2 regions of the Arthrobacter sp. FW306-07-I genome follow, and region 2 is predicted to be linked to the other one. Evidence: predicted binding sites of a transcription regulator. Region 2 holds the regulator's gene; the other holds the start of a gene.
The links. The regulator Rex, encoded in region 2, represses fermentation and respiration genes when NADH is low (regulators of the CRP and FNR family bind a similar motif). The targets are predictions, from matches to a motif close to CTTGTGAANNNNTTCACAAG.
Positions count from the first base shown of each region.

Region 1: a site for Rex is predicted at 2,427-2,446, ahead of araB (ribulokinase). Genes of this name have one in related genera too.

Region 1 is NZ_CP084550.1:820,122-824,330, forward strand. It holds gene mmsA (multiple monosaccharide ABC transporter ATP-binding protein) at 1-1,082, opposite strand, end outside; gene chvE (multiple monosaccharide ABC transporter substrate-binding protein) at 1,191-2,321, opposite strand; gene araB (ribulokinase) at 2,588-4,209, shown strand, end outside.
Region 2 is NZ_CP084550.1:3,554,206-3,558,414, forward strand. It holds gene LFT46_RS16540 (histidine phosphatase family protein) at 1-126, opposite strand, end outside; gene LFT46_RS16545 (YceI family protein) at 330-878, shown strand; gene LFT46_RS16550 (Yip1 family protein) at 1,082-1,864, shown strand; gene LFT46_RS16555 (redox-sensing transcriptional repressor Rex) at 1,939-2,643, opposite strand; gene LFT46_RS16560 (glutaredoxin family protein) at 2,655-2,909, opposite strand; gene LFT46_RS16565 (HAD family hydrolase) at 2,988-3,806, shown strand; gene LFT46_RS16570 (30S ribosomal protein bS22) at 3,875-3,973, opposite strand; gene LFT46_RS16575 (helix-turn-helix domain-containing protein) at 4,125-4,209, opposite strand, start outside.

The sequences.
Region 1 (4,209 bases), 1.7 Mb from region 2:
ATGTCCTCGATGAGGTTCAGGCCGTAGTGCTTGCGGTCTTCCGTGGCATAGGCGATGCCGTTCCTGATGGCGTCGGACACCGTGGCAGTGTTAATTTCCTCGCCGTACTTGTAGACCTTGCCTGACGTGGCGGTTCCGTACGTGCGTCCGAAGACGCTCATGGCAAGCTCGGTGCGCCCAGCGCCCATGAGCCCGGCCAGTCCTACCACTTCGCCCTTCCGGACGTACAGGTTGGCGTTGTTGACCACCATGCGCGTGTGGTCCTGGGGATGGCGCACTGACCAGTCCTCGATCCGCAGGACTTCCTCGCCGATGTGCGGCTCGCGGTCCGGGTACAGGCTCTCCAGGTCCCGGCCCACCATGCCGCGGATGATCCGTTCCTGCGTGATCTGGCCTTCGTCCAGCCGAAGCGTCTCAATGGTCTTGCCGTCCCGGATGATGGTGACGGCGTCAGCCACCTTGCGGATCTCATTGAGCTTGTGGCTGATGATGATGCTGGTGACGCCCTGGCCCTTCAGGTGGAGGATCAGGTCCAGCAGGTGGCCGGAATCCTCGTCGTTGAGGGCCGCAGTGGGCTCGTCCAGGATGAGCAGCTTCACTTCCTTGGACAGCGCCTTGGCGATTTCCACGAGTTGCTGCTTGCCCACGCTGATGTGCTGCACGGGGGTGACTGGGTTTTCGTCGAGGCCGACGCGGGCCAGCAGCTTTGCTGCCTCCAGGTTGGTCTTGCGCCAGTCCACCCACCCGTTGGTGGCTTGTTCATTGCCAAGGTAGATGTTCTCAGCAATGGACAGGTACGGGCTGAGGGCCAGTTCCTGGTGGATGATGACGATTCCGCGCTTTTCGCTGTCCGAGATGCTGGAAAAGTGGCAGGGCTCGTTTTCGAAGAGGATCTCCCCCTCGAAGGTGTTGTGTGGATAGACGCCGGACAACACTTTCATGAGCGTTGACTTGCCGGCTCCGTTTTCCCCGCAGATGGCGTGGACCTCGCCACGGTTCACATCCAGGGTGACGTCCTGCAGCGCTTTCACGCCGGGGAACGTCTTGGTGATTCCTCGCATTTGAAGAATGGGTGTGTTCATCGTCAATTCCCACTGACTGTTCGGAGCTTGCCTTCCTGCTGCTGCAGGAGGGTGCGGGTGGGGCTGTGGCCCGGGACGGATACCCAGGCCACAGCCCCCTGACGCTGACTACTTGACGTCGGCGTCGGTGTAGTAACCCGAGTCGATCAGTTCCTTCTTGTAGTTGTCCTTGGTGATGATCACGGACTTCAGCAGGAACGCCGGGACAACCTTGACCTTGTTGTTGTAGGTCTTGGTGTCGTTGGTTTCCGGCTCCTGGCCCTTGAGGACGGAGTCGACCATCTTGACGGCCTGCGCGCCGAGCTGGCGGGTGTCCTTGAAGATGGTGGAGTACTGCTCGCCGGCGATGATGGACTTGACGGAACCCTTTTCGGCGTCCTGGCCGGTGACCGCGGGCAGGCTGCCCTTGGCGTAGCCGCCGGTGCTGGTGAGGGCAGAGAGGATGCCGATGGACAGGCCGTCGTACGGGGAGAGGACGCCGTTCAGCTTGGTGCCCGAGCTGTAGGCGGAGGTGATGATGTCCTCCATGCGCTTCTGCGCCACCGGTGCCTGCCAGCGAAGGATCGCGGCCTGCTCAAACTTGGTCTGGCCGCTGGGGACCTTCAGGGTGCCGGCGTCCATGTACGGCTTCAGGGTGTCCATGGCGCCGCTCCAGAAGAAGTTGGCGTTGTTGTCGTCGGGGCTGCCGGCGAAAAGCTCGATGTTGAACGGCCCCTTGCCGTCAACCTTCTTGCCGCTGGCGTCCAGGAGGCCCAGGCCCGTCAGCAGTGAGGTGGCCTGCTGCACGCCCACGGTGTAGTTGTCGAACGTGGTGTAGTAGTCCACGTTCGGGGTGCCGTTAATCAGGCGGTCGTACGCGATGACCTTGACGTTCTGGTCCTTGGCCTTGGCCAGGACGTCGGTCAGGGTGGTGCCGTCAATCGCGGCGATGATCAGGGCCTTGGCGCCCTTGGTCAGCATGTTTTCGATCTGCGACACCTGCGTGGGGATGTCGTCATTGGCGAACTGAAGGTCTGTCTTGTAGCCGAGGTCCTTCAGCGACTTCTCGACGTTGGCGCCATCGGCAATCCACCGTTCGGAGGTCTGGGTGGGCATCGAGATCCCAACCAGTGAATCGCCGGGCTTGGCGGCACTGCCGGATTCGGTGGCGGCTCCGCCCCGGGAGCCACAGCCGGTGGCGCCCACCGTCAGGGCGAGGACAAGGGCCACCGCGCCCATGAGTTTTTTGATTCTCACCATTTTCTCCTTCCGCGGCAGCATTGCCGCGAAGTGTTGTTGGACAGGCAGCACCGACGCTTCCTGGTCCTGGCCACATTGTTGATGTGTCGGTTCAATATAGACCGCTTTGTGAACGCTAACAAGAGTAAGCCATCGAAATTTCGCAACTTTTTCGGTTCCATTGACTTCTTTCTTGTTAGCGTTCACACTTGCTGCAGCACCTAGCTTGACCCCGACCCCTACAAACCCGGTAATGAGGCCTCCCGCCTCCCGGACGGAGGCCACCCATGCCAGAAACGTTGTTCACTTCCAGCTCCGACTCCCGCCAAGACCACTACGTCATCGGGGTGGACTACGGCACCCTTTCGGGCCGTGCCGTGGTGGTGCGGGTCCGCGACGGCAGGGAACTCGGCAGCGCCGTCCACGAGTACCCGCACGCGGTGGTCACCTATTCACTGCCCGAAGACACGGCGGGCGCCGAATCCGGCGGACGTCCCGCAAGGCTTCCCGGTGAATGGGCACTTCAGGTGCCCAACGACTACCGGGAAGTCCTGCGCAAGGCCATCCCCGCCGCAGTGGCGGACGCGGGGATCGATCCTGCCGCCGTCGTCGGCATCGCCACAGATTTCACCGCCTGCACCATGGTGCCGGTCAAGGCTGACGGCACCCCCCTGAACGAACTGCCCGGCTTCGCCAACCGGCCGCACGCCTATGTGAAGCTCTGGCGCCACCACGCAGCGCAGGGGCAGGCTGACCGGATCAACCGGCTCGCTGCCGACCGGGGCGAGGACTGGCTTCCACGCTACGGGGGACTGATCTCCTCCGAATGGGAGTTCGCCAAGGGCCTGCAACTGCTGGAAGAGGACCCGGAAGCATACGCCGCCATGGACCACTGGGTAGAGGCGGCCGACTGGATCGTCTGGCAGCTCTGCGGGCGCTACGTCCGCAACGCCTGCACCGCCGGCTACAAGGGCATCTACCAGGATGGCCGGTATCCGTCCGAGGACTTCCTGGCGGCCCTGAACCCGGACTTCAAGGACTTTGTCAGCTCCAAGCTGGAGCACACCATCGGGCGGCTGGGGGACGCTGCCGGCACGCTCACCGCGGAGGCTGCTGCCTGGACCGGACTGCCGGAGGGCATCGCCGTGGCCGTGGGAAACGTTGACGCACACGTCACGGCCCCGGCTGCCAAGGCCGTGGACTCCGGCCAGCTGGTGGCCATCATGGGCACCTCCACCTGCCATGTCATGAACGGCACCGAACTCCGGGAGGTGCCCGGCATGTGCGGGGCAGTGGACGGCGGCATCGTGCCCGGCCTGTGGGGCTATGAGGCCGGCCAGTCCGGCGTGGGGGACATCTTTGGCTGGTTCACCAAGTACGGCGTCCCGCCCGAATACCACCAGGCTGCCAAGGATGCGGGCCTGGGCATCCACGAGTACCTCACCGAACTCGCCTCGCGGCAGGCCATCGGGGAGCATGGCCTGATCGCCCTCGACTGGCACTCGGGCAACCGTTCGGTCCTGGTGGATCATGAGCTCTCCGGGATCGTGGTGGGCCAGACGCTGGCTACCAGGCCGGAAGACACGTACCGCGCGCTGCTCGAAGCCACGGCTTTCGGAACCCGCACCATCGTGGACGCCTTCCGCGATGCCGGTGTCCCGGTCAAGGAATTCATCGTGGCCGGCGGCCTGCTCAAAAACAAACTCCTGATGCAGATCTACGCGGACGCCACCGGCCTGCAGCTGTCCACCATCGGCTCCGGGCAGGGCCCGGCGCTGGGCTCGGCCATCCACGCCGCCGTCGCGGCGGGACAGTACGCGGACATCCGCGAAGCTGCCGCCGCCATGGGCGCCGAACCTGGGGAGGTCTACACCCCGATACCGGAAAACGTGGCCGCGTACGACGAACT
Region 2 (4,209 bases):
CGCAAGCATCCGGGCCATCTCCTGCCCCAACTCGGAAAGGTGGAAATCCGGGAGCCGCCCATAGAGAACGCCGTCGGGATTATGGACCTCGCCGTGGCGGAGCAGATGGACAGTGGCTTGGGGCATGTTTACCAGTTTCTCAAAGATGGCGCGCGATCCGAAATCTTCTACGTTCAGTAGAACTGAAGTTTTTGAAGAAATGTTCCGAAGCCGGGAACAAAACATGCAAATGCATGTTTATACTGGATGCAGCAAGTTAGTTGAGACTTCAACTTATGAAGCTTCAACAGCAGGATCACCACAGACACAGCTATACAAGGAGCAACATCATGGCACTTCCCGCAGACGTCACCACCGGCACCTGGACCCTGGACAACTCCCACAGCGAGATTGGCTTCACCGTCCGCCACGCCGGCATCAGCAAGGTCCGCGGCCAGTTCACCGAAGCCGCCGCCACCCTGGACCTGGCCGAGGACGTGGTCGATTCCAAGATCAACGCCACCATCAAGACCGCCAGCTTTGACTCCGGCGACGCCAACCGCGACGGCCACGTCAAGGGCGGGGATTTCTTCGACGTGGAGAAGTTCCCCGAGATCTCCTTCGTCTCCAACGGCCTCGTGGCCAAGGGCAACAGCTACGAACTCACCGGCGACCTGACCATCAAGGGTGTTACCCGTCCCGTCACCTTGGAAACCGAGTTCAACGGCGTGGCCGTGGACCCGTTCGGCAACACCCGCGCCGGCGTCTCCGCCGAGACCACCATCAGCCGCAAGGACTTCGGCCTGACCTGGAACGCCGTCCTGGAAACCGGCGGCGTGCTGGTCAGCGACAAGGTTGCCATCAACCTGGAACTCGCCTTCATCGCTCCCGCAGCCTAATTCCCCTTCACGGCACCCCGGCCCGCCTGCACGGCATGGCCGGGGTGCCGTGTTTAACCTGCAAACGCGGTGCATCAACACCTCCCGAATGATCCACAACGCCGCCCGCCGGGGGTACGGTGGACTTAAGCCATGCTGGGGGGAAGGCTGAGGACCGATTCCCGGCAGCCTAACTGGATCCCGACCCTGCAGAAGGAACGCCCATGAGTACTCCTCCCGTCCCGCCTCCCGGGTCCGAAGACCCGCGAACCAGCCCCGGACAATCCGGCAACGACCAGTCCGGAGCCCAGCCGCGCTACGGCCAGAACGCTCCGCAGTACGGCCAAAACGCTCCGCAGTACGGCTCGCAGCCGCCGGCAGCACCGCAGTACGGCCAAAATGCACCCCAGTACGGCCAGAATGCACCGCAGTATGGGTCGCAGGCTCCCGGCTACGGCCAGTCCCAGTTCGGCCAGTCGCCGTATGGACAGTCCCCTTACGGCCAGTACCCCTCGGAGCAGCCGCAGCCCGCCGGAAGCAACGGCATCCCCCAGCTGGTGAACATCTCCTTCTGGCTGCTGATTGCGTCGGCCGCCATTTTCGTCATCGGCATGCTCCTGGGCCTCACCCAGCTGGACGACCCCCAGTTCCGGCAGCTCTTTGAACAGCAGATGCAGTCGAGCGGAACAGACATCAGCTACGACAGCATCAAGAGCGTCATCGCCGGCACGCTGGTGGTCTTTGCCATCATCGGCGCCGCGCTCTACCTGCTGGTGGCCTTCTTCATCCGCAAAGGCAAGAACTGGGCCCGCATCCTGGGAACAGTCTTTGCAGCGCTGTCCATTTTCGGCCTGTTCGGGGTCCCCTCCCTCGGAACGCTTGGAACCGTCCTGGGCATCGTAGCCATCGTGCTGCTTTACCTGCCTGCAGCTGCCCCGTACTTCCGGAAGCAGCAGCCCTTCGCCAACCCATACTCGGGTGGGTTCGGCAACCCTTACGGGCGGTAACCCAGCACGTCTGCTGGCAAACAGGCGGCCCGGGACGCAGCAATGCGTCCCGGGCCGCCTGCGTTAAGCCAGCGCTAGGCTGTCTGTCCGGGTGTCTGGGCCCGCTGCGCGTGGTAGGCCAGGATCTGGAGTTCGGTGGCCATGTCCACCTTGCGGAGGTTGACGCCGTCGGGAACCTGCAGCATCACCGGGGCGAAGCTCAGGACGCTGTGGACGCCCGCCGCCACCACCCGGTCGCAGACGTCCTGGGCCACGGCGGCCGGCAGCGCCAGCACCACCATGTTGGCCCCGGTGCGGTGCAGGACTGTTTCGAGGTCCGCGACGTCGCTGACCCGCAGCCATCCCACCTCGCTGCCCACCACCATCTGGTCGGCGTCGAAAATGGCCACGACGTCGAACCCGCGGGACTCGAAGCCGCCGTACCGCGCCAGCGCCTTGCCGAGGTTGCCGGCACCGACGATAGCCACTTTCCAGTCGTGCGTCAGTCCAAGCGCTGCCGCGATATGACGGCTGAGGTACTGCACCTCGTAGCCAACACCCCTGGTTCCGTACGATCCCACATAGGACAGGTCCTTGCGCAGGGTTGAGGAACTGACCCCTGAGGCTTCAGCCAGCGATTCGGAGGAGACGCGCTCCACGCCCTCAGCCAGCAGGGTGTTCAGGGCGCGGAGGTAGAGGGTCAGCCGGGCTACGGCTGCGGGCGGTATCTGCTTGGGCGGCGTGCCCGTCGCAGCTGGAAGGTCGGGAAGCGGCTGCGGCGTGGAATCCAGGGAGGTCACCGGCACTCCCCCTACTGGGCCATGGCGCGCTGCAGCACGCGTTCCAGCCGGGTTTCGTCGATTTTCCAGAAGTCGCGCTGTACGCCGTCCACCAGCACCACCGGGATTTCCTCGGCGTAGCGCTCCCGCAGCTCGGGCTGGTTGTCCACCAACTCTTCGCTCCAGGTAAGGCCCAATGAGGCAGTGACCCGGCTGACGGCGTCGCGCGCGTCTTCGCAAAGGTGGCAGTCAGCTTTGGTGACCAGGACGACGCGGGGTGTAGCCATGGCTTAACGGTATCGCCGTTCGCGTGCTGCCGGTGACGCCGACGGCGGCAGGCCAGCGGATTGACTAGACTCAACACCATGCCCGAGGAGAAATACGTCGCCGTAGTCACGCGCCCGGTTGCCGAGCCGCAGCCGGGCGAAGCGGCGTTTTTCGACGTGGACAACACCTTGATGCGCGGAGCCAGCCTCTTCCATGTGGCACGCAAGATGCACCAGCGCGGAGCCTTTACCCTGGCCCAGGCCGCCGGCTTCGCATGGAAGCAGTTCAAGTTCGTGGCCCGCGGGGAGAACATCGATGACGTCCATGCCGTGCGGGATTCGGCCCTGACGCTGGCCGCCGGGATCACCGTTGACGACATCAAGGCCCTGGGTGAAGAAGTCTACGACGAGATGATCGCCTCGCGGATCTGGCCGGGCGCCAAGGCACTGGCGGAGCAGCACCTCAGGGTGGGCCGCCGCGTCTGGCTGGTAACGGCCACGCCCATTGAGGTGGCCACCGTGATCTCCACCCGCCTGGGACTGACCGGAGCCCTGGGGACGGTGGGCGAAGTGTCGGACGGCATGTACACCGGCCGCCTGGTGGGAGACATCCTGCACGGCTCGGCGAAGGCCGTAGCCGTCCAGGCCATCGCCGACGAGGAGGGCCTGGAGCTCAAGCGCTGCTGGGCCTACAGCGACTCCTACAACGACGTCCCGCTGCTGTCGCTGGTGGGGCACCCCGTGGCCATCAACCCGGACGCCAAGCTGCGCCGCCACGCGCGGGACCGGAACTGGCCGGTCTACGACTTCCGCGCCGGCCGCCGCGCTGCCACGTTCGGCCTCAAGGCAGCCACTTTTGGCGGTGCGATTTACGGCCTTTGGAAGGGCTTCGCCCGGATGCGCGGCCCGCGGGCGTAGCCCGGTAACAAACAAAATGCCCGCCGCCTCGGAAGGCGACGGGCATTTGCACGCTGTTGGAAGTATTTCTACTTCTTGTTGCGGCGCTGGTGACGGGTCTTGCGAAGCAACTTGCGGTGCTTCTTCTTGGCCATACGCTTGCGACGCTTCTTAATAACTGAACCCACGAAAGTTCCTTACAAACTAGATGCAGTACCTGTCTGATGGAGAAGGTCCGCGGACATAGCTACGAACTGAACAACTGACAGATTCTTACAATGACGTAAAACGTTCCTTAACAGGGTACCGCCTATTGGGAGCGGCTCAGGACAGGCTGCCTCAGGCCGTCTCGGTGTGACCGTCCACGACAGCACCCTTAAGGTACTGTTCAACGGCGTTTTCGGGGACCCGGTAGGAGCGGCCG